Regions from separate parts of the Anoxybacillus sp. MB8 genome, predicted to be linked through region 1. Evidence: predicted binding sites of a transcription regulator. Region 1 holds the regulator's gene; each other region holds the start of a gene.
The links. Region 1 encodes CtsR, which represses protease genes until heat stress. Its sites were predicted from a motif close to ATGGTCAATAAAGGTCAAACA; they were not measured.

Region 1 (8,155 bases):
CCCACAAGCTCGATCGATCGACCGTTTTTTCAATATGGCCATCGATCACCTGTTTCATCGTATCCTTGACAGGAACAGCAAGTACAGCTGCTCCCGTCCCTTTTGTTGCCTGAACAAGCTCATGAATTTTTTTGATTGTTACAAACGGACGAGCACCATCATGGATGAGCACAATATGACCATCATTTACCGCTTTTAACCCGTTGTAGACGCTCTGTTGTCTTTCTTCCCCTCCTGAAACGAGGGCGTTTACTTTTTTTATTTCAAAGCGATGAAGCATATGAACAAATTGCTCACGTTCTTGATCGTTAATAACTAAAACAATACCTTGACATAAATTATCTCTTTCAAATACACGTAACGTATGAATAATAACAGGTATTCCTTCAAGCTCAATAAACTGTTTGTTTATTCCTGCATTCATTCGTTTTCCTCGGCCAGCTGCCGGTATAACGACATGGTAATTCATTTTCCTATCTCCTAACAGCTCATAATGCTTTTTCAAGTAATTTTAATTTAGCAAAAATCATTCTTCCAGCCGAAGTTTGTAAGACGCTCGTCACAAGCACATCGACTCGTTTTCCGATGTAGTCTTTTCCGTCCTCTACAACGATCATCGTCCCATCATCTAAATAAGCAACACCTTGATTTTGTTCTTTCCCATCTTTAATGACGTGAACATTTAATTCTTCCCCTGGAAGAACGATCGGTTTTACTGCGTTCGCTAAGTCGTTAATATTTAGTACGGGAACATTTTGCAACTCGCATACTTTATTTAAATTAAAGTCATTTGTCACGACAACGCCTGATGTCAATTGAGCCAATTTTACAAGCTTGCTGTCGACTTCTTGGATTCCTTCAAAATCGCCCTCATATATTTCCACGTTAATTGCTAACTCTTTTTGAATGCGGTTTAAAATATCTAGTCCTCTCCGTCCACGATTTCTCTTTAAAGCATCGGAAGAGTCAGCGATATGTTGCAATTCTTCAAGAACAAACCGCGGAATGACAATCGTCCCTTCCAAAAAGCCCGTTTGACAAATATCTGCAATACGACCGTCAATGATGACACTCGTATCTAAAATTTTTAGCGATTTCCCCTTTTTTTCTTCTTCCTCGCTACCTTTTTTCTTTCCACTTCGATTCGGTAAAGAAAATAGGTTCATTAGTTCATCGCGTTTTTTAAATCCAACTTGAAATCCTAAGTAACCTAACAATAGCGTAAGAAAAATCGGCAATATCGTATTAACAAGCGGAATTTGAATAGAGTTTAATGGAATAACGACTAAAAAGGCTACAATCAATCCGAAAATTAAACCGAGACTCCCGAATAGTAAGTCTGTTACAGGTGCTTTAACTAACGTTTCTTCCATCCAATGAATAAGTCCAACCACATGATCGACTAACCAAAACGTGAGAAGGAATACGATGATCGCACCAACTGGGGCGGCTACATATGGGCTATCGACATAAGGAAGATCGTTTAGATGCAATAGTTTTAACAAAGTAGGAAAGAAAATAATTCCTAACATTCCCCCAGTAATGAAAAAAGATGCTTGCACAATTCGTTTTAACACGCTTTTCACCTCCTCTATTACATTATAAACAGTTTCCAATGTTTGAAACCAATCTGAACATCATTTTTAATCATTTTTTAATGGTTTTGTTAAAATATTGGACGATTTTTCCCTTCTCCTAATGCGTAATATAGCGCTTCTTCTACATTAGTTACTCCAATGACTTCAACACCTTTTGGAACGTTCCAGCCACCGATGTTGCTTTTCGGAATAATGATACGCTGAAAGCCAAGTTTAGCAGCTTCTTGCACACGCTGTTCAATGCGGGATACACGACGTACTTCACCTGTCAATCCGACTTCTCCGATCACAACGTCCGTATGGTTTGTTGGTTGATCACGAAAACTAGATGCAATGCTTACCACAATGGCTAAGTCAATCGCAGGTTCATCTAACTTAATTCCACCAGCCACTTTTAAATAAGCATCCTGGTTTTGAAGAAGTAGGCCGACCCTTTTTTCAAGCACCGCCATTAGTAAAGATACACGATTATGATCTATTCCTGTTGCCATTCGACGTGGCGTTCCGAAACTAGTCGGCGATACTAATGCTTGAATTTCCACTAACACAGGTCTCGTCCCTTCCATAGAAGCGACAACCGTTGACCCTGAAGCACCTTTCGAACGCTCTTCTAAAAAAATTTCTGATGGGTTTTTGACTTCTGTAAGCCCTATTTCTTTCATTTCGAAAATACCGATTTCATTTGTGGAACCAAATCGATTTTTCACCGCTCGTAAAATGCGGTACGTATGATGGCGTTCGCCCTCAAAATATAATACGGTATCTACCATATGTTCAAGAATACGCGGACCTGCAAGCGCTCCTTCTTTCGTGACATGTCCGACAATGAAAATCGCAATACCTTTCGTTTTAGCTATTCGCATCAGCTCTGCTGTACATTCACGAACTTGTGAAACGCTCCCTGGCGCTGATGTAATCTCTGAACGATATATCGTCTGAATCGAGTCGATGACAACGAACGATGGTTTCATTTCATCAACAGTTTGAATAATATGCTCTAAATTTGTTTCAGACAAAACATATAAATGTTCAGCAGTTACATGTAACCGCTCAGCGCGCAACTTCGTTTGTTTTACTGATTCTTCCCCGGAAATATATAATACAGGATGGCCGTCGTTTGCGAGTTGAGCACAAACTTGCAGCAATAATGTTGATTTTCCAATACCAGGATCTCCGCCAATTAAAACAAGGGAACCTCGAACAATTCCGCCCCCGAGCACGCGATTAAACTCTGTAAACTTCGTGTCGATTCTCGGTTCTTGTGTTGTTTCTACCGTCGTAATTGATACAGGCTTGGTTGCTACCCCTTCTGTATGCACAAATAGCGCACGGTTATGTGGTTTTACTATTTCCGTTTCTTCGACCATTGCGTTCCATGAATGACAACCTGGACATTTTCCCATCCACTTCGCTGTTTCATATCCACAATGTTGACAAACGAATTTCGTTTTCCGCTTAACCATTACTCCATTCCTTTCATTATGAAAAACAAGGTATGCGTGTAAGCATACCTTGTTTTCGTTATTTTACTGTCTCTGTTGTTAACACAACAAACTGACCATCTTTTACGTCCATAACAACTTTTTGTCCGCTGCCAATCGTTCCTTTTAACAGTTCTTCAGATAAACGATCTTCAATATGTTTTTGAATTGCTCGACGCAATGGACGCGCTCCGTACTCTAAATCGTAACCTTCTTCTGCTAATTTTTCAATTGCGGCATCCGTTAATTCTAAATCGATTTGTTGTTCTTGTAGGCGTTTTTTCAATTGCTCAACCATTAATGAAACAATTTCCTTCAAATGTTTCTTTTCAAGTGAATGGAAAACAATAATTTCATCAATTCGGTTTAAAAACTCCGGACGGAACGCCTTTTTCAACTCGTCCATCACTTTCCCTTTCATATCTTTGTATTGCTGGCTTTCGTCTTGCACATTAAAACCGACATATTTATTTCTTTTTAAAGCGTCAGCACCAACGTTTGATGTCATAATAATGATCGTATTGCGGAAATCAACTGTGCGTCCTTTCGAATCCGTTAAACGTCCATCTTCTAGCACTTGTAATAAAATGTTAAATACATCTGGATGCGCTTTTTCAATCTCATCTAATAAGATGACAGAATACGGTTTGCGACGAACTTTTTCCGTTAATTGTCCCCCTTCTTCATAGCCGACGTATCCTGGAGGTGAACCGACAAGACGTGATGTCGAATGTTTCTCCATATATTCAGACATATCGATACGAATCATCGCATCTTCATCGCCAAACATCGCTTCAGCAAGCGCTCGCGCTAACTCTGTTTTTCCTACACCCGTCGGTCCAAGGAAAATAAACGAGCCAATTGGACGCTTTGGATCTTTTAATCCTGCACGAGCACGACGAACTGCTTTAGCAACAGCTTTTACTGCCTCTTCTTGCCCGATGACACGAGAATGTAAAATTTCCTCTAACTTTAATAATCGTTCTGTTTCTGTTTGAGCTAATTTAGATACCGGAATTCCCGTCCAACTTGATACAACAGCTGCAATATCTTCTACAGTCACTTCAGAGTTTTCTTGACCTTGTTTCTCTTTCCATGCCCGCTTTGTTTCTTCAAGTTGTTCGCGCAATTTTTGTTCTGCATCTCGTAATGATGCTGCTTTTTCAAACTCTTGACTTTGCACAGCTGCATCTTTTTCTTTGCGAATTTCCTCAAGTTTTTGTTCAAGCTCTTTTAAATTTGGTGGTGTCGTAAACGAACGTAAGCGTACTTTCGAGCAAGCTTCGTCAATTAAATCAATTGCTTTATCTGGTAAAAATCGATCCGAAATATAGCGGTCTGAAAGCTTTACTGCCTGCTCAATTGCCTCATCTGAAATAGAAACGCGATGGTGAGCTTCGTAACGATCTCGCAAACCTTTTAAAATTTGAATAGATTCCTCAACCGTTGGTTCCCCAACGTGAATTGGTTGGAAACGTCTTTCTAATGCTGCGTCTTTTTCAATATATTTTCGGTATTCATCTAATGTTGTTGCCCCGATGCATTGTAATTCTCCGCGAGCAAGAGAAGGTTTTAAAATATTTGATGCATCAATAGCCCCTTCCGCACCGCCTGCTCCGATGAGCGTATGCAATTCGTCAATAAACAAAATGATGTTGCCAGCCTGGCGAATTTCATCCATTACTTTTTTCAAACGATCTTCAAATTCCCCACGATATTTTGTTCCTGCAACAACTGTTCCCATATCAAGCGTCATGACACGCTTATCGCGAAGCGTCTCTGGCACTTCGTTATTGACAATTTGTTGAGCTAGTCCTTCGGCAATAGCCGTTTTCCCTACACCTGGCTCTCCGATTAAAACAGGATTATTTTTCGTCCGGCGACTTAACACTTCAATGACACGTTGAATTTCTTTACTTCTTCCAATCACAGGATCTAAACCGCCTTCACGTGCAATCGCTGTTAAATCACGTGCTAAACTGTCTAGTGTCGGCGTGTTCGCATGCGTGGTTCCCCCATGATGCCCTGATGCCGATTCATTGCTTCCTAATAATTGAAGCACTTGCTGACGAGCTTTATTTAGGCTTACTCCTAAATTATTTAAAACACGTGCAGCAACACCTTCTCCTTCACGAATAAGTCCAAGTAAAATATGCTCTGTTCCAACGTACGAATGTCCAAGCTTTCTAGCTTCATCCATAGACAACTCAATCACTTTTTTTGCGCGAGGCGTATAATGAATTGTTTGTCCTACTTCGTTTCCACGTCCAATGAGTGATTCTACTTCTTTTTGAATTTTATCTGGTCCTAATCCAAGCGCCATAAGCGCTTTTGCTGCAATTCCTTCCCCTTCGCGAATTAAGCCAAGCAAAATGTGCTCTGTTCCAATATTGTTATGTCCCAAACGAACTGCTTCTTCTTGTGCTAGTGCTAACACTTTTTGTGCTCGCTCTGTAAAACGTCCGAACATCATTCTTATCAACCTCCTTTAATTTACTTCCATTGGTATAATCGTTCACGAATGAGTGATGCACGGCGAACATCTCGCTCTTGCGGACGCAACGCACCACCTGCATATTTTTGTAAGAAACCGGGCTGCGTCAAAATCATTAGCTCTGTTAAAATGGTTTTTGGCACGTTCGTAATATACCCTAAATCAATACCTAATCGTACATCAGATAAACATTGTGCCGCTTCTTTTGAACCGATGATTCGACTATTCGTTAACACACCGTAAGAACGATATACCCTATCTTCTAATTGTATGTTAGAAGTTTTGACTAATGCCTCACGCGCCATTCGCTCTTGTTCAATTAATTGACGAACAACTCCTGTTAAATCTTCGACAATATCTTCTTCACTTTTTCCTAATGTAATTTGATTTGATATTTGAAAAATATTCCCTAATGCTTCACTGCCTTCTCCATACGTGCCACGAACAACTAAACCAAGCTGATTAATAGCTGGAATTACTTGATTTATTTGTTGTGTTAATACAAGTCCTGGCAAATGCATCATAACGGATGCACGTAATCCCGTTCCGACGTTTGTTGGGCAACTAGTTAAATATCCGTATTTTTCATCAAAAGCATAGTCGACATGTTGTTCAATCCAGTCGTCTAAAGCGTTAGCCATTTTTAACGCTTCTTTTAATTGAAAACCTGCAAACAAACATTGAATGCGAATATGATCTTCCTCATTGATCATAATGCTTGCTTCTTCTTGTTCCGATAATAAACATGCACCAAATGTACAATCTTCAGCTAAATGAGGACTAATCAAATGTTTTTCGACTAACACACGCTTTTCAATCGATTGTAACTCATTCATTTTTAATAAGAAAAAGGGGCCGATATGACCGAGACGTCTTTGTGAAAATAACTGTTCAAATAACTGAACGATTTGCATCGCTTCTTCATTTGTAAATACGGTCGGGAACGAGTATTGTTTCATGTTTCTCGCTAGACGAATGCGACTACTTAATACAATGTCAGAGTCTGGACCTTCTTCGTTCATCCATGGGCTGAGAGCGCGTTGGAAAAATACATATTCATTCATATCAAGCGCCCCCTTCTGCGTTTAATTTTGTCTCAAGCTCCCGAATTTGATCACGCACTTCAGCGGCTTTTTCGAACTGTTCTTTAGCAATAAGCTCCTGTAACATTTGTTTTAACTGTCCAATTTGTTTACGAACATATAATGTCCCACCGACCCGCTTCGGAATTTTCCCTTCATGGGCTACATGCCCGCCATGCAATCTTCGAAAAATAGGTGGCAAATGGGTACGAAACGTCTCATAGCAACTCGCACAACCAAAGCGACCAACTTTCACAAATTGGGCATATGTCATTTTGCAATGCTCGCATTGTAATATATGCTCATTATGAAAAGAGGGCGCTTTTGGTTCTTTTAATGACGCATCCATATTTAATAATCCTGCAATTAAATTGTTAATGGAAAAAGCGCCTTGATGAGGGAACATAAACATTTCACCTTTTTCATGCGCACATTGTTCACAAAGATGAATTTCTGTTTTTTCCCCATTCACAATTTTAGTAAAATGAAGCGTCGCTGGCCGTTGATTGCATTCTTGACATATCAAATGATTCACCCTCTTTACATATACTTTAGCGATGTCAGCATCGCTTTTAATATGCGGGCACGCAGTTCATCACGATGAGGAAGGTCAATAGATAAAACTGCGCGATCAATAATGCTTAACATCATATTCGCTTCCCGCTCCGAAATTACCTTTTCATCTAACAATCGTTGAATAATATGTTCTCCATTCGTCTGACTAATTCGGTCGCGAACGATGGACAATAAATGGTCAATGAGCTGAGAAGCATTTTGGGCTTTCACTTTCATAATACGAATATAACCGCCACCGCCGCGTTTACTTTCAACAATGTATCCTCTCTCTAACGTAAAACGTGTATTAATGACATAGTTAATTTGCGAAGGAACACACTGAAATTTATCCGCAATTTCACTTCGTTTAATCTCGACGATATCTTTTCCGCTCATATTTAATACTTGCTTTAAATATTGCTCAATGACATCAGAGATATTCCTCACATAATCCCTCCTCTGCCAGTTGACTTTGACTATATTTGACTTTAATTTTAATATATACGGAATTCTGCAAAAATGCAAGAATCCCTTCTTTTCTTCTCATATATTTTACCCACTGCATTCAATCAATAAAACAAAAAGACCAAGACAATTTTTGTCTTGGTCTTCTCTTTGCCCGGCAACGTCCTACTCTCGCAGGCGGTGTCCCGCCAACTACCATCGGCGCTGGAGAGCTTAACTTCCGTGTTCGGGATGGGAACGGGTGTGACCTCTCCGCCATCGTCACCGAGCAATATGATGAAGGATTATTCCTTCAAAACTAGATAACAGGAGTTCAGATGTTTTCTTGACTACGTCAAGAACCGTTCTTCGCTTTTCTTGTGTGTTTAGTTAAGTCCTCGATCGATTAGTATCCGTCAGCTACACGTGTCGCCACGCTTCCACCTCGGACCTATCTACCTTGTCATCTTCAAGGGATCTTACTCGCTTGACGCGATGGGA
Region 2 (8,155 bases), on a different contig from region 1:
GCAGAGAAAATTGGGGAATTTTTGAGCATTATCGGCGCGCACCAAGCGTTATTGCGATTTGAAGATGTGCGCATCGTGCGCGATATGCGTAATTCTGTCAATCGTCTTGTCAATTGTGAAACAGCGAATTTAAACAAAACGATTGGCGCAGCGTTACGTCAAGTCGAAAACATTCGTTATATTGATGAAACGATTGGCCTTGATCAACTGCCTGAAAAACTTCGTGAAATTGCAAAATTGCGCATCGAATATCAAGATGTAACGTTAAAAGAGCTCGGGGAAATGGTTTCTGGAGGGAAAATTAGTAAATCTGGCATTAACCATCGTCTGCGCAAATTAGATGAAATTGCGGAACGGCTTCGCGCCGGTCAGCCGATTGATTTTCATAAATCTTTGTAAACTATAGGAGGAATGCATAATGGTAGAAAAACAAGTGGAAGTACGCTTAAAAACAGGACTGCAAGCGCGTCCAGCCGCGTTGTTTGTTCAAGAAGCGAACCGCTTTTCAGCTGATGTATATATCGAAAAAGATGGAAAAAAAGTGAATGCGAAAAGCATTATGGGTGTCATGAGTTTAGCGATTCATACAGGGGCGGTCATTACGATTTATGCGAATGGATCCGATGAACAAGAGGCGTTAAACAAGCTCGTTCAATATGTTGAACAAGAATCATAAAAAACAAGGCGGGATGGCCGCCTTGTTTTACTTTTCATCGACGCGTGTCAATACACGGTCAATTAAGCCGTATTCTTTTGCTTTTTCTGCTGTCATAAAGTTGTCGCGGTCTGTGTCGCGCTCAATGACTTCAATTGGTTGCCCTGTATTTTCAGACAAAATACGATTTAATTTATCGCGCAAGAATAAAATGCGTTTTGCCGCAATTTCGATTTCTGTCGCTTGACCTTGCACGCCACCAAGCGGCTGATGAATCATAATTTCACTATTTGGCAATGCGAAACGTTTTCCTTTGGCACCTGCCGCAAGTAAAAACGCTCCCATAGAAGCCGCCATACCGATACAAATAGTCGATACGTCTGGCTTAATAAATTGCATCGTATCGTAAATCGCCATGCCCGCTGTAATCGACCCACCAGGGCTGTTAATGTAAAGAGAAATGTCTTTCTCAGGATCTTCAGCTGCTAAAAATAAAAGCTGAGAAACGATCGAGTTGGCGACATGATCGTCAATCGGGCTTCCTAAAATAATAATGCGGTCTTTTAATAAACGGGAGTAAATGTCATAGGCGCGCTCCCCGCGGCTTGTTTGTTCAATAACTGTAGGAATTAAGTTCATACTCTTCCTCCTCCGATCATTCGTTTTTTTTTTATGTACTTTTATCATACAAAAAAGGTCAATAAAGGTCAAATGAAATCCCTTTTGCTTATATGTATTCGCGTTTTTTGTTCATCATCCCTTCTTTCATCGTTTCCGCTTTCCGAAATTTTAAACGTCATGGCTATTGCATTTTTTTTTCTTCTTCACTATAATGGTAAGTGCATTTATTGTTATGCCCTCGTAGTGTAGTGGATAGCACGAGAGATTCCGGTTCTCTTAGCGTGGGTTCGAATCCTGCCGAGGGCGTTACGAAACCCTGCTTGCGTCGCAAGCAGGGTTTTTGTTTACAAAAATAAAGTCCGGTGTGCCGCACCGGACGAATAGATGAATGTTGCGAGGCTTGCTCGCTTGTTCTATAAGAATGATAACATGCCTTCGATGCATATGCATAGTAGAAAAAACATCCAATATGTTTTTATCGTCTCTTTCTGATCGAGATGATAAAATGAGGATGAAGGGGGATGGCATGAATGGAGATGCAATTAACGCAAAGGCAAGAGCTAAAAGTTGCGTTGACAAAAGAGCTTGTCCAAGCGATTGAATTGTTGCAATATTCGACAGTAGAATTGCAATCGCTTTTACACGAACAAGCGCTTGAAAATCCATTTATCGAGCTACGCGAGCGAAAACGGACGACTCATAGGCGGCGTGAACAAACAGATCGGATGAATTATATTGAGAATGTAAGCGCTTTTAATCGTTCGCTTTCTTCCCATTTGCATGCCCAACTCGTTGGGATGCGCCTATCTCGTGAACATAAAAAAGCGCTCGATTATTTCATTGCTTCGCTTGATGAATGGGGTTATTTGCATACGACGATTGCGGAGGCGGCTTGCCATCTTCAATTGGAAGAAGCGGTTGTGTCAAATGCTCTGCATATGTTACGTTCACTTGATCCAGCGGGAGTAGGAGCGGAAAATTTGTCACATTGTTTATATTTACAACTCATTCGTCTTCCAGAAAGGGATGAGTTAGCGGAGACCATTGTCACGGAGTATTTTGAACCGTTTGTCAATAAAAAGTGGAAAGAAATAAAAGCGAAACTAGGTGTGGAATTAAGCGATTTACAACGAGTATGGGAACTCATTCGCACGCTTCATCCACGTCCGGGAAGTTTATATAATGATGAGCAAATGACGTACATTGTACCGGATGTCATCGTGTCATACGATAACGGAACATGGACGGTGACGATGAATGAAGAAATTGTTCCAACGGTTGTATGGAATGAAGCGTATGAACGGAAAGTACAGACGGACGATCCGTATGTTCGAAAATATATCGAAGAAAAAAGGCAGCAGTTTCAGTGGATTCAGCGGTGTTTAACCCAACGAGCGACGACGATGGAGAAAATTACGCTCGAGTTAATCGATAAGCAACGCGATTATTTTGAAAAAGGTTCACTCCATATGAAACCGCTCACGATGCGTGATGTTGCTGCTTCATTACACATGCATGAATCGACAGTTAGTCGCGCAGTAAAAAATAAATATATGCAAACACCTCATGGGTTAATTGAAATGCGTCGCTTTTTCACTAGTGGTGTGGATGATGCGTCGCAAGAAAAAGTAAAAAGTTTAATTGCTGAACTCATTAAACAAGAAAATAGCCAAAAACCTCTTTCTGACCAAAACATTGCTGATTTACTTGAACAACGTTACAATATTTGTGTTGCACGGCGGACAGTTGCAAAATATCGCGAACAGCTTCACATTCCGCCAGCTTCGAAACGAAAGCAATATGCGTAAGAGGGGAAAAACATGAAAGTGATCGTATATTCGAAAGAAAATTGCTGTCTTTGTGATGAGGCGAAAGCGATTCTTCGTGAGCTACAAGTGGAATGGGAAGAAGTCGATATTTACAAAGACGAGCAATTGCTTGAACAGTATCATCTTATCATTCCAGTCATTGAAGTCGATGGAGAGATGATTGCATATGGCCGCATTCACAAAGATGTCATAAGAAAGCGATTACAACAAAAATGAAGCAGTTGAACAATATCTCACTTCCTGTTACAATGAAGTTGTAGCAGGGGTGAATTTTTTTACACAAAGTGGGACACAATACGTCATAGTGGGACTTAAAATGTCCTATAAAAGAAAAAGAGAGTAAAGAAGGAAGAAAAGAGCATGCGACAATGGATTGATGTTCAACGAAAATTGTTGCCTGATCTTCTCGCGATTATGCAAAAGCGATATGAAATTTTGCAGCACATTCGGTTAATGCAACCGATCGGACGACGAACGTTGTCGCTCAACTTAGGCATTAGCGAGCGCGTTTTACGTTCGGAAGTGCAGTTTTTAAAAGAGCAACATTTACTTGATATTACAGCTGCAGGCATGAGCATTACAGCTGAAGGAAATGATGTGCTCATGCAACTAGAAGATATGATGCGAGAAGTATTAGGGCTGAAAGAATTAGAAAGAAAAATAAAAAAGAAGCTTCCTGTCGAAGACGTCATTGTCGTTGCTGGCGATAGCGACCAGTCTCCTTGGGTGAAAAGAGAAATGGGAAGAGCTTGTGTCTCACGAATAAAACATTCGCTAAAAGGGAATGACATTGTTGCGGTGACGGGTGGAACAACCCTTGCTGCTGTTGCCGAAATGATGACACCCGACCTAAAATACCGCGATGTGTTATTCGTTCCAGCGCGCGGAGGACTTGGAGAAGATGTAACAAATCAAGCGAACACGATTTGTGCGCGCATGGCTGAAAAAGCGATGGGGCATTATCGTTTGTTACATGTTCCTGACCAGCTAAGTGCTGAAACGTATCAATCGATTATTGAAGAACCTGCGATTCGAGAAGTACTAGAATTAATTAAATCATCAACGATCGTCATTCACGGAATTGGCGATGCGAAAACGATGGCGGAACGAAGAAAAACGCCGCCAGAAGAAATGAAAAAAATTGAACAAAACGAAGCGGTGGCGGAAGCGTTTGGGTATTACTTTAATCAGCACGGAGACGTCGTGCATAAAGTAAATACAGTTGGCATTCAGCTCGAAGATGTACGCCACGTTCCTTGCGTGATCGCGGTTGCAGGAGGAGCTTCGAAAGCAAAAGCAATTCAAGCGTATATAAAACAGGCGAATCGGTGCATCTTAATTACAGATGAAGGTGCAGCAAAACAGTTAGTACGGGATGATTCATCCCTCTAAAATATATATCCTTACAATTCCAAAGGAGGACAAAAACGATGGCAGTAAAAATTGGTATTAACGGTTTTGGTCGTATCGGCCGCAACGTATTCCGCGCAGCATTAAAAAATCCTGAAATTGAAGTAGTAGCAGTAAACGACTTAACAGATGCAAAAACGTTAGCACATCTTTTAAAATACGACTCTGTTCACGGCACATTAGATGCAGAAGTGTCTGTAAACGGCAATAACATCGTTGTAAACGGAAAAGAAATTATCGTAAAAGCAGAACGCGACCCAGCAAACTTAGGATGGGGCGATCTTGGTGTTGATATCGTTGTTGAATCAACAGGACGCTTCACAAAACGCGAAGATGCAGCGAAACATTTAGAAGCAGGTGCGAAAAAAGTAATCATTTCTGCACCAGCAACAAACGAAGACATTACAATCGTAATGGGTGTAAACCAAGACAAATATGACCCAGCAAACCATCATGTGATTTCAAACGCATCTTGTACAACAAACTGCTTAGCGCCATTTGCAAAAGTATTGCATGAAAAATTCGGTATTATCCGCGGAATGATGACAACTGTTCACGCATATACAAACGACCAACAAATTCTTGACTTACCACATAAAGACTTGCGTCGTGCGCGTGCAGCGGCGGAATCAATCATTCCAACATCAACAGGTGCAGCGAAAGCCGTAGCACTTGTATTGCCTGAATTAAAAGGAAAATTAAACGGTATGGCAATGCGCGTACCAACACCAAACGTTTCTGTTGTTGACCTTGTTGCTGAACTCGAAAAAGAAGTAACAGTTGAAGAAGTAAATGCAGCATTAAAAGCGGCGGCAGAAGGTGAATTAAAAGGTATTCTTGCTTACAGCGAAGAGCCACTTGTTTCTCGTGACTACAACGGCTCAACAGCTTCTTCAACAATCGATGCACTTTCAACAATGGTTATGGAAGGTCGCATGGTGAAAGTTCTTTCTTGGTACGATAACGAAACAGGATACTCTCACCGCGTTGTTGACCTTGCTGCATACATTGCGTCAAAAGGCTTATAATTTTTTGGATTGTTTGCCCAAAACGGTTTATAATAAATAGTTGGAAATACCGAGAAGGGGAGCGGGGATCATCCCCACTCCCTTTCTATGTACCACACGAATAAGGAGGCCTTTCCATGAACAAAAAAACAGTTCGTGACATTGATGTGAAAGGGAAACGTGTCTTTTGTCGCGTCGACTTTAACGTGCCAATGCAAAACGGTGTCGTTACTGACGATACGCGTATTCGCGCCGCGCTTCCAACCATTCAATATTTGATGGAGCAAGGAGCAAAAGTCATTTTAGCAAGCCATCTCGGCCGTCCGAAAGGGAAAGTTGTTGAAGAAATGCGTTTAAATGCTGTGGCAGAACGTTTGAGCGAACTGCTTGGCAAGCGCGTCGTAAAAACGGATGAAGCGTATGGCGATGCGGTGAAAGCTGCGATTGCACAAATGAATGAAGGCGATGTATTATTGCTTGAAAACGTTCGCTTCTATCCTGGTGAAGAGAAAAACGATCCAGAATTAGCGAAAGCATTTGCAGAACTCGCTGACGTATATGTTAACGATGCGTTTGGTGCCGCTCACCGTGCGCATGCATCAACGGAAGGGATCGCTCATCACTTACCTGCTGTGGCTGGCTTCTTAATGGAAAAAGAAATCGAAGTATTAGGAAAAGCATTGTCAAATCCAGATCGTCCGTTCACCGCAATTATCGGTGGTGCGAAAGTAAAAGATAAAATCGGCGTAATCGAAAACTTATTAGACAAAGTTGACAATTTAATTATTGGTGGCGGGTTAGCTTACACGTTTGTCAAAGCGCTTGGCCACGAAATCGGAAAATCATTATTAGAGGAAGATAAAATCGAACTTGCAAAATCTTTTATGGAAAAGGCGAAAGAAAAAGGCGTGAACTTCTATATGCCTGTTGATACAGTCGTTGCGGACGATTTCTCAAACGATGCAAACAAAAAAGTAGTGAACATCGATGAAATTCCAAGCGACTGGGAAGGACTTGATATCGGTCCGAAAACACGTGAATTGTACCGCGACGTCATTTTAAAATCAAAACTTGTCATTTGGAACGGCCCGATGGGCGTATTCGAAATGGATGCGTTTGCGGAAGGGACAAAAGCAGTTGCTCAAGCGCTTGCTGATGCAGAAGGTACATATACGGTCATCGGTGGCGGCGATTCAGCAGCGGCAGTTGAGAAATTTGGACTTGCAGACAAAATGGATCACATTTCAACAGGTGGCGGTGCGTCGCTTGAATTTATGGAAGGAAAACAACTTCCTGGTGTCGTCGCGTTGAACGATAAGTAAGAAAGGGGTTAAAAGCGATGCGAAAGCCGATTATTGCAGGAAACTGGAAAATGCATAAAACGCTACAAGAAGCGCTTCAATTTATTGAAGAAGTGAAGCATGCCGTTCCTTCAAACGAACAAGTCGATACGGTTGTATGTGCTCCAGCGCTCTTTTTAGCGCATTTAGTAGAAGCGACAAAAGGAACGAATGTAAAAATTGGTGCGCAAAATATGCATTTTGAAGATCAAGGCGCATTTACAGGGGAGATTAGCCCTGTTGCATTAAAACATATCGGTGTAGAGTATGTCATCATCGGTCATTCAGAGCGCCGTGAAATGTTTGCAGAAACAGATGAAACAGTAAATAAAAAAGTGCTTGCGGCATTTAAACATGGACTTGTACCAATCGTTTGTTGCGGTGAGACGTTAGAAGAACGGGAAAGCAATCGTACAAACGAAGTGGTCGGCGCACAAGTTGAAAAAGCGCTTGCTGGTTTAACAGAAGAGCAAGTGAAACAAGTCGTTATTGCTTATGAACCAATTTGGGCGATTGGAACAGGAAAATCGTCTACAGCGGAAGATGCAAACAACGTATGCGGCTATATTCGTCAAGTGATTGCCAATGCATTTTCACAACAAGCTGCTGATGCGGTGCGCATTCAATACGGTGGTAGCGTGAAACCGGAAAATATCGGTGCATTTTTAGCAGAAGAGCATATTGACGGTGCACTCGTTGGCGGTGCAAGCTTACAACCACAATTGTTTTTACAACTCGTGGAGGCAGGAAAATGAGCAAAAAACCAGTAGCATTAATTATTTTAGACGGATTTGCTCTTCGTGAAGAAACGTTTGGTAACGCGGTTGCACAAGCGAAAAAGCCAAACTTTGATCGATATTGGAATGAATATCCACATGCGACATTAACGGCGTGCGGTGAAGCGGTTGGACTTCCTGAAGGACAAATGGGGAACTCGGAAGTTGGCCATTTAAATATCGGGGCCGGTCGCATTGTGTACCAAAGCTTAACGCGCGTCAACATCGCCATTCGTGAAGGCGAATTTGAGCGTAACGAAACGTTTTTAGCAGCGATGGATCATGTGAAAAAGAATGGAACGAATTTGCACATTTTCGGACTTCTTTCAGACGGCGGCGTGCATAGCCATATTAATCATTTGTTCGCCCTCTTGAAGCTAGCAGCAAAAGAAGGCGTCAAACATGTGTATATTCACGGCTTTTTAGACGGACGCGACGTCGGTCCACAAACAGCGAAAACGTATATTCAACAGTTAAATGAACAAATTGCACAAATTGGCGTTGGCGAAATCGCTAC
Region 3 (8,155 bases), on a different contig from region 1:
TGCTGCTCATGACGGTGCAAAAAGCAGCACAAAAGCTTATGCCGCCGACGAAACAACCATTTGCGATCGACACGGTATATATGCACGGCTCAGAAAACATGGCGTTATTTGACAATTTCGGTCCGGTATTAATCGGCTTTTTCATTTTCTTTTTCGTCTTTTTAATTGCAGGGGTGTCGTTTTTGCGCGAGCGGACGAGCGGCACGCTTGAGCGTTTGTTAGCGACGCCGTTAAAACGATGGGAAATTGTGATCGGTTACGTCATCGGCTTTGGCATATTTACGACGATTCAAGCAAGCCTGATTTCTTTGTTTGCGATTCACGTCTTAGACATGATGATGGAAGGGTCGTTTTCGTATGTGCTGCTCATTACGTTTTTATTGGCGATGACGGCGCTCACGTTAGGAACGTTATTATCGGCATTTGCGAACAACGAATTGCAAATGATTCAATTTATTCCGCTCGTCGTCGTTCCACAAGTTTTTTTCTCAGGGCTATTTCATTTAGAAACGATGGAGCCGTGGCTTCGTTCTGTTAGCTTCGCCATGCCGTTATATTACGGGGCAGATGCGTTAAGAGAAATTATGATTCGCGGAAAAGGGTTTGAAGCAATCGCCTTCGACGTATACGTTTTGATTAGTTTTTCTCTTTTATTTATGATATTAAATGTATTAGCATTAAAGAAATATCGAAAGTTGTGAGGGTATGATGGACGAACGGCAACAGTTGTTTCATTTATTAAACGTCGATGGACAACAGTTAAGCGAAAAACAAATCAATATTTTACAAGCGGCCATTGACATGTTTGCAGAAAAAGGATACGCCGCGACGTCGACGAGCGAAATTGCGAAGCGGGCAGGGGTAGCGGAAGGAACGATTTTTCGTCATTATAAAACGAAAAAAGATTTGTTGTTGGCGATCGTTAAACCGACGTTATTTCAATCGGTTGCGCCGTTTTTAGCGAAAAAGTTTGTGAAAGACGTATTTGAAAACGAATATGAACATTATGAGCAGTTTGTGCGCGCCGTTTTTCAAAATCGGTATGAATTTGTGAAAACGTATTTGCCTGCGATTCGTATATTATGGCAGGAAATGTCATTTCACGATGACATTAAAGCGCAGTTTCAAACAATTTTTATCAATCATGTGTACGAAAAGTTTAAACAAATTGTCGAGCATTTTCAACAAAAAGGGGAGCTTGTTCCACTTCCGCCGGAGACGATTATTCGCTTGACGATTACGACAATCGCAGGGTTTTTATTCACTCGTTTTCTTCTCATGCCCGACGGTCCGTGGGATGATGAACAGGAGATGGAGCGGACGATTCAGTTTTTGATGAATGGACTAAAAGCCTAATCCATGTGCGGATTAGGCTTTTTCATGTTTCACAACGATGCGATCGTCTTCTACATCAATGTGGATTGTACGAACATGTTCTTCATCAAGCAACACGTCGGCAATTTGGTCTTCGACATGTTCTTGCATGACGCGGCGGAGTGGACGAGCGCCAAATGTCGGATGATAACCAAGGTCAGCTAATTTTTCTTTCGCTTTGTCGCTCATTGTAACGGTTATCTGTTGTTCAGAAAGCGTGCGTTGCAATTCAGCGAACATGAGGTCAACGATTTGCAACATGTGCGCTTTTTCAAGCGGTTTAAATTCGATAATGGCATCGAGACGGTTTAAAAATTCCGGTTTGAAGTATAGGCTGAGACGTTGAAGCAAGTCGCCTTCGACATTCGTCCCTGCGTTTGATGTCATAATGATGACTGTATCTTTAAAGCTGACGGTACGACCTTGGCTATCTGTTAAACGACCGTCTTCTAAAATTTGCAAGAACATATGTTGCACGTCTGGATGCGCTTTTTCCATTTCATCAAGCAAGATGATGCTGTAAGGGTTGCGGCGCACTTTTTCCGTTAATTGACCGGCTTCTTCATGGCCAATGTAGCCAGGAGGTGCACCGATGAGTTTGGCGACCGCATGTTTTTCCATATATTCGCTCATGTCTAAGCGAATCATCGCATCTTTAGAGCCGAACAATTGTTCAGCAAGCGTCTTCGACAATTCTGTTTTACCGACGCCAGTCGGACCGACGAATAAGAACGAACCGATCGGACGGTTTTTCGCTTTTAAGCCAGCGCGGCTTCTGCGAATCGCTTTTGCGATTTTTTTCACGGCTTCTTCTTGACCGATGACTTTTTTCGCTAAGTTTTCTTCTAAATGTTTCATTTTTGCTTGTTCATCAGCTTGTAGTTTGCCGACTGGGATGCCTGTTTTTTCTTCAATGATTTGTTGAATGTGCATGACGTCTACTACCGGTTGCTCAGCTTGTCCGTTTTGTTGTAATTGTTTTTCAAGTTGCAATTCTTCGGTGCGCAATTTGGCAGCGAGTTCGTAATTTTCTTCTTGCGCCGCTTTTTCTTTTTCTTTTCTTAATTGTTCGAGACGTTGTTCGATGGCTTCTTTATTTGTCGGTGTCGCTTTTAAGCTCACTTTTGAACCCGCTTCGTCTAACAAGTCAATCGCTTTATCAGGAAGGAAGCGGTCTTGAATGTAGCGATGCGACAAAGTGACGCATGCGTGAATCGCTTCATCTGTATATTTGACTTGATGGAATTGTTCATATTTTGGCTGAATGCCTTTTAAAATATCAATCGCTTGTTCGATTGTCGGTTCGTGAACGATGACCGGTTGGAAGCGACGTTCAAGCGCAGCGTCTTTTTCGATTTGACGATATTCTTTTAACGTTGTTGCGCCGATGATTTGCAATTCTCCGCGGGCAAGCGTCGGTTTTAATATGTTGCTTGCGTCCATTGAGCCTTCTGCCGATCCGGCACCGACAAGTAAATGAATTTCATCGATGAATAAAATGACGTTTTTCCGTTGCTGTAATTCAGCAATTAATTGTTTCATTCGCTCTTCAAATTGACCGCGAATGCCTGTGTTTGCGACTAAGGAAGCGACATCGAGCACGTACACTTCTTTGTTTAATAGTTTCGATGGAACAGATCCTTCAACGATTTTAAGCGCTAATCCTTCGACGATCGCCGTTTTACCAACGCCCGGTTCACCGATTAACACCGGATTGTTTTTATTGCGACGATTTAAAATTTCAATGACGCGTTCAATTTCTTTATCGCGTCCGATGACAGGATCGATTAGTCCTGCTTTCGCTAATTGCGTTAAGTTGCGACCGAATTGGTCAAGCAATCCGTTTCGTTTCGGTTGTTGTTCTTGTTGTTGGGCGTGGGAAACTGTTCGTTCAGCAAGCGGTGCGAAGAAGTCGGAGAACAATTGATCAAAACGATCGAAGTGGAATCCTGCTGGCACTTTTAATTGTTGTTTTTGTTTTTCATAGCACGCCTCGCAAAGGTGTAATTGTTGTTTGTCGTTGTTTACTTGCACATGTAAAAAGATGTTTGCTTCATTTTGTTTACATACTTGGCACATCATAGGCACCAACCTCCTTTTTGACTTTGACTATATTTGACCTTTCTGACTTTATTATAATTTGACCTTTTTTGACTTTCAAGACCTTTTTTAAAAAAAAATAAAAATTTTTTTCGTGACGAAAAAAAACTGCCGCGATGGGCAGTTATAAAAGCTTCGTCAGTTTGTCTGTAATTTTGACCATATGTTGTTGTACTTGGTGAAGTTCGTCGATTGCTTCGGCGCTATCGTTTATTTTTTCCGCCACTTCTTGAAGCATATGAACCATCTCTAACACTGAGTTTGTAATATGATTCAGCTGTTCGGAAATATCTTCGGCGGAATGTTTGCTTTTTTCTGCCATTTTGCGTACTTCTTCTGCGACGATCGCAAAGCCACGTCCGTGTTCGCCAGCGCGAGCCGCTTCGATAGCGGCGTTTAATCCGAGCAAATTCGATTGCATCGCGATGTCTTTCACGAACGAAATGACGCCTTGAATTTCTTCTGTGCTTTTGCTTACTTTTTCCGCTTTTTCACTCAACTGTTTCACGTGATTGTTGATTAAGCGCGCCGTTTGTTGAATATCGCTCGTGCTCGCGTTCATTTCTTCAAGTAAACTAGCAAACTCTTCATTTAACGTCTGTTGCCGGTCGGTGACATCGGTGGCGATTTTAAAAACCGCTTGCAATTGCCCTTGTTCGTCTAACACCGGAGTATAGAGCGCTTCTAGCCATATATGTTTGCCGTGTCGGGTGACGCGTTGCACCGTGCCGTAAAACGGCTGTTTGTTTTTTAGGCGATTCCAAAATTGTGTATACTCGTAGCTGTTTGCGTATTCTGGAAGGCAAAATTGACGGTGGGATAAACCGAGCAATTGTTGCTCCGTGTAGCCCATCGCTTGAAGAAATACATCGTTTGCCCATAATACTGTTGTATCTGGGCGAAATAAAATCATCGCAAATGAGTGGCACATCGATTCAAATACGCGCTCTAAATCGAGCGGAATCGTATGTAACTTCATGTCATCCCTCCTAAACATATGATAGATCTATTGTACTATGATTCATCATATAACGGCAATTGAACGTACACAGTCGTTCCTTTTCCTTGTTCGCTTTCAAAGCGAATTGATCCGCCGTGTAGTTTTACAATTTGCTTGACGATCGCAATGCCAAGACCTGTGCCGCCATGTTCGCGCGAGCGGGAGCGGTCGGTTCGGAAAAATCGTTCGCCTAATCGTTCGATGTCTTGTTTCGACATTCCTTGTCCCGAATCGGAAATGACGAGCTCGCACATCGGATGTTTGTTTACGGTACATAACGACATGTTGCCGCCAGAAGGGGTGTAGCGCAATGCATTATCAAGCAAGTTTTGCAACACTTGTTCGATGCGATCGGGGTCGCCATCGACGACTAAGTCATGGTCGACATCGAGGGAAAGGTGAATGCGTTTTTCTTGTAAAAGCGGCTCGTATTTTTCCATCGTTTCTTCGATGAGCTGTGCGATCGAAAACGGGGTGCGCACGAGCGGATATGTGCCTTCTAATTGTGCCAAATCAAGCAAATCGCGCACGAGACGTTGCATGCGGCTCGCCTCGCGGTGAATGAGCTTCATATATTTTTTTTGTTGTTCTTCGTCTTTCACTACCCCGTCTAATAACGCTTCGCTATATCCTTTCACATAGCTTAACGGCGTGCGCAATTCGTGGGAAACGTTCGCTAAAAATTCTTTTTTTCGCTCATCTTCTTTGGCGAGCGCATGCGCCATTTGATTGAACGCCTTCGCTAATTGTCCGATTTCATCTTCCGTTTCGACATCCACATGGACAGAAAAATCGCCTTGTGAGACGCGATAGGCCGCTTGTTGCATATGTTGCAACGGTTTTGTGAAATGCATCGCAATTTTTCGTCCGACAAATACCGTAATGAATAAAAAAAGGCTACCGCCGATCATGACGAACGTTTGAATGCGCTCGAGCACATCTTCAATGGATGCAAGCGGAACGTACAAATATAAAATGCCCATGAGGCGATGTTCGTCTAATAGCGGAATGATGATGCCGACGATTTGGCGGTCAAACGTTTGTTCATATCCTTTTTTCGTTACCGTTTTCCCGGCAAGCAGTTGTTGCCGTTCTGCTTCGCTAATGACGGAGTGATGATCGACTTCAAACGGCAAACAGGCGCTTAATTCACGCGGATTGTTGACGAGCACAATTTCTGTATCGGATATGTCATTGATAAAGGAAACGGTGTTGCGAAACGAGTCTGTCAGCGCACCGCCGTCATATTTTTCCGCAATGTTCATTCCTTCTTGCAATAAACGTTGTTCGACGTGTGAAATATAAATATTTTCATATATATACACAGCAACCGTATATAAAAGCAACACCGCAAGCACTAAAAAAGCGCTAATCGTGAGCCATAGTTTTTGTTGTAGAGAAAGAGAATTAAACCGTTTCATCAAATTTATATCCCACTCCCCATACCGTTTGGATGAGTTGCCCCGCTTCACCTAATTTAATGCGCAACGTTTTAATATGCGTATCGACCGTGCGCGTGCTGCCGACGTAATGAATGCCCCAAACGCGATCTAACAGCTGTTCACGCGTAAATACTTGACCGCGATGTTTTAAAAATAACACGAGCAATTCAAATTCTTTTAACGTTAATAGAACATGGTTTCCGTTGACCGTGACTTTTCGAGCTTTTTCATCGACAACGATCGGACCTGCTTCATATTGCGGAGTTGCCTCAGTCCCTTTCGTTCGTCGAAGTACAGCATGAACGCGCGCCACGACTTCATTCGGGCTAAACGGTTTTACGATGTAGTCGTCTGCGCCAATTTTCAGCCCATATACACGATCCCATTCATCGCTTCGTGCCGTTAAAAAAATGATCGGCACTTGCGAACGCTCGCGCACGTGCATGCAAAAACGGTAGCCGTCGAGTTTTGGCATCATAATATCAAGTAAAATTAAATCGACATGTCTTCGTCCGAATTGGGCAAGCCCTGCTTCGCCATCGTCCGCCTCGATGCACGTAAATCCTTCTGGCTCTAAATATAGGCGAAGTAGCTCGCGCATCTCTTTTTCATCGTCAATAATTAAAATCGTTGCCACGCTTATTCCCCCTTTGCATCACGAAAAAAGATATAAAACGGTCCATGTCCGACAGAAACGGTATTTGTTTGTTTGAACGTTTTTTCATCGACAAAAATTAATTCATTGCTGTCGTAACTTGCGATGACGAGATCGCTTTTCGCCTTTGTCATCGCAAACGGATTGGCGCCAACATCAAGCGAGCGCATCATACGTTTTGTTTTTGGTTCAAATGCATACAACATATTCGATCCGTGACAAAGAGCGTATATCGCTTCGTTTGTTTGAACGAATTGAATCGGCATCGTTTCTGCTCTTACACGTGTGAGCAACCGTCCGTCGACAAGTGAATGAACGTACACTTCTTGTTGAATCGTTGCTCCGCTACCATGCCCGCCGACCCATAGTTCATTCGTTTCGGGAACGACGAAGCCGCTGACGGCGGAATCGAGCGTATCGACCGTTCGTGTCACTCGTTTTGTCGTTTGATCAATAAATGAAATCGCACCGTTTTTAAAATGAATAACGATCCATTGGCGATGTTTATCGTCTTCTACGATTGAAAAAGGGGACAGCGGAGTGGTGATCACTTTTTTCACTTTTCCATCAAACGTCATGATTGACACCGTTCCTTTTTTTTCGTTGACGACGAGCAAGTGACGTTCGGTGACAAGTACATCCGTTATCCCTTTTTCAACGTTCCATCGTCTCGTTTCTGTTCCGGTTGATAACGTATAGGCGATCATTTCGTCCATGTCTTGTCCGAATAAAACGATCGTATCTCCGTCCGGAAGAAGTGCTGCTTTTGTGATTGGTTTTTTCATTTGCCATGTTGTCATGACTTGTTTCGTGTTATAATCAATAAATGACAAGCTTTGTTCTTTTATATTTACGACGCCAATGATCGCCTCGTCCCGTTTGATCGGGGGGTACGTTTGTGAGGTGCAGCTCGTTAATAACATCACGATCATCAGCCAAAGAAAGAAACGAACTTGCATTGTACGAGTCCTCCATCGCGTTTTAATACTATTGTAGCAAATAGTTGTGAATATTTTGTGAAACTATTGTAACATGGAAGGGGATAAACATGAAAAAATGGTTGTTGTTGTTTTCGTTCGTTTTGCTTGTTGTCGCCGGTTGTGCGAGCAAGGCGGAAGAAGAAGAGTTGGCGTATTTAGACGTCAACATGGCGGTGGAAGAAAAGCTTCCGGCTAATCAAGAAGTCGAACTCGCTTGTTTTGTGACATATGGCGATGAAAAAGTAACGGATGCATCAGAAGTGAAATTTGAAGTATGGAAACATGGCACAGAAGACCGACAAATGATTGAAGGAAAACATGTCGGCGACGGAAAATATGTCGCGCGCTATACGTTTGCAACGAAAGGAACGTATGCGGTTGTGGCGCATGTGACGGCGAAAAATATGCATAATATGCCAAAAATCGATGTAGTGGTAGAATAAACGGCGGAAAATATTCGCCGTTTTTTTTTCATATATATAGAAAAAATGGACGAGTGGGGGAGAGCGTATGTGGATGCGGGCGGTTCAAATTGCGTTTGTGTATGTCGGAACGGTTGTTGGGGCTGGATTTGCGACCGGAAAAGAAATTGTGCAATTTTTTA

Region 2: a site for CtsR is predicted at 1,349-1,369, ahead of clpP (ATP-dependent Clp endopeptidase proteolytic subunit ClpP). Genes of this name have one in related genera too.
Region 3: a site for CtsR is predicted at 3,512-3,532, ahead of EKC99_RS01600 (ATP-dependent Clp protease ATP-binding subunit). Genes of this name have one in related genera too.

What each region holds. Positions count from the first base shown of each region.
Region 1 covers NZ_RXXX01000015.1:14-8,168, reverse strand. Annotated here, with positions in the region: gene ispD (2-C-methyl-D-erythritol 4-phosphate cytidylyltransferase) at 1-469, opposite strand, end outside; gene EKC99_RS07140 (PIN/TRAM domain-containing protein) at 489-1,577, opposite strand; gene radA (DNA repair protein RadA) at 1,667-3,061, opposite strand; gene clpC (ATP-dependent protease ATP-binding subunit ClpC) at 3,120-5,552, opposite strand; gene mcsB (protein-arginine kinase McsB) at 5,573-6,637, opposite strand; gene mcsA (protein-arginine kinase activator protein McsA) at 6,639-7,181, opposite strand; gene EKC99_RS07115 (CtsR family transcriptional regulator) at 7,196-7,657, opposite strand; rRNA gene rrf (5S ribosomal RNA) at 7,828-7,944, opposite strand; partial or broken rRNA gene EKC99_RS07105 (23S ribosomal RNA) at 8,041-8,155, opposite strand, start outside.
Region 2 covers NZ_RXXX01000038.1:2,773-10,927, reverse strand. Annotated here, with positions in the region: gene whiA (DNA-binding protein WhiA) at 1-399, shown strand, start outside; gene EKC99_RS12090 (HPr family phosphocarrier protein) at 419-676, shown strand; gene clpP (ATP-dependent Clp endopeptidase proteolytic subunit ClpP) at 704-1,342, opposite strand; tRNA gene EKC99_RS12080 (tRNA-Arg) at 1,511-1,582, shown strand; gene rpoN (RNA polymerase factor sigma-54) at 1,807-3,084, shown strand; gene EKC99_RS12070 (glutaredoxin family protein) at 3,097-3,321, shown strand; gene EKC99_RS12065 (sugar-binding transcriptional regulator) at 3,466-4,497, shown strand; gene gap (type I glyceraldehyde-3-phosphate dehydrogenase) at 4,536-5,543, shown strand; gene EKC99_RS12055 (phosphoglycerate kinase) at 5,660-6,844, shown strand; gene tpiA (triose-phosphate isomerase) at 6,862-7,617, shown strand; gene gpmI (2,3-bisphosphoglycerate-independent phosphoglycerate mutase) at 7,614-8,155, shown strand, end outside.
Region 3 covers NZ_RXXX01000002.1:113,495-121,649, reverse strand. Annotated here, with positions in the region: gene EKC99_RS01610 (ABC transporter permease) at 1-701, shown strand, start outside; gene EKC99_RS01605 (TetR/AcrR family transcriptional regulator) at 709-1,356, shown strand; gene EKC99_RS01600 (ATP-dependent Clp protease ATP-binding subunit) at 1,369-3,456, opposite strand; gene EKC99_RS01595 (methyl-accepting chemotaxis protein) at 3,599-4,453, opposite strand; gene EKC99_RS01590 (sensor histidine kinase) at 4,489-5,895, opposite strand; gene EKC99_RS01585 (response regulator transcription factor) at 5,882-6,553, opposite strand; gene EKC99_RS01580 (YncE family protein) at 6,556-7,530, opposite strand; gene EKC99_RS01575 (FixH family protein) at 7,620-7,994, shown strand; gene EKC99_RS01570 (YkvI family membrane protein) at 8,062-8,155, shown strand, end outside.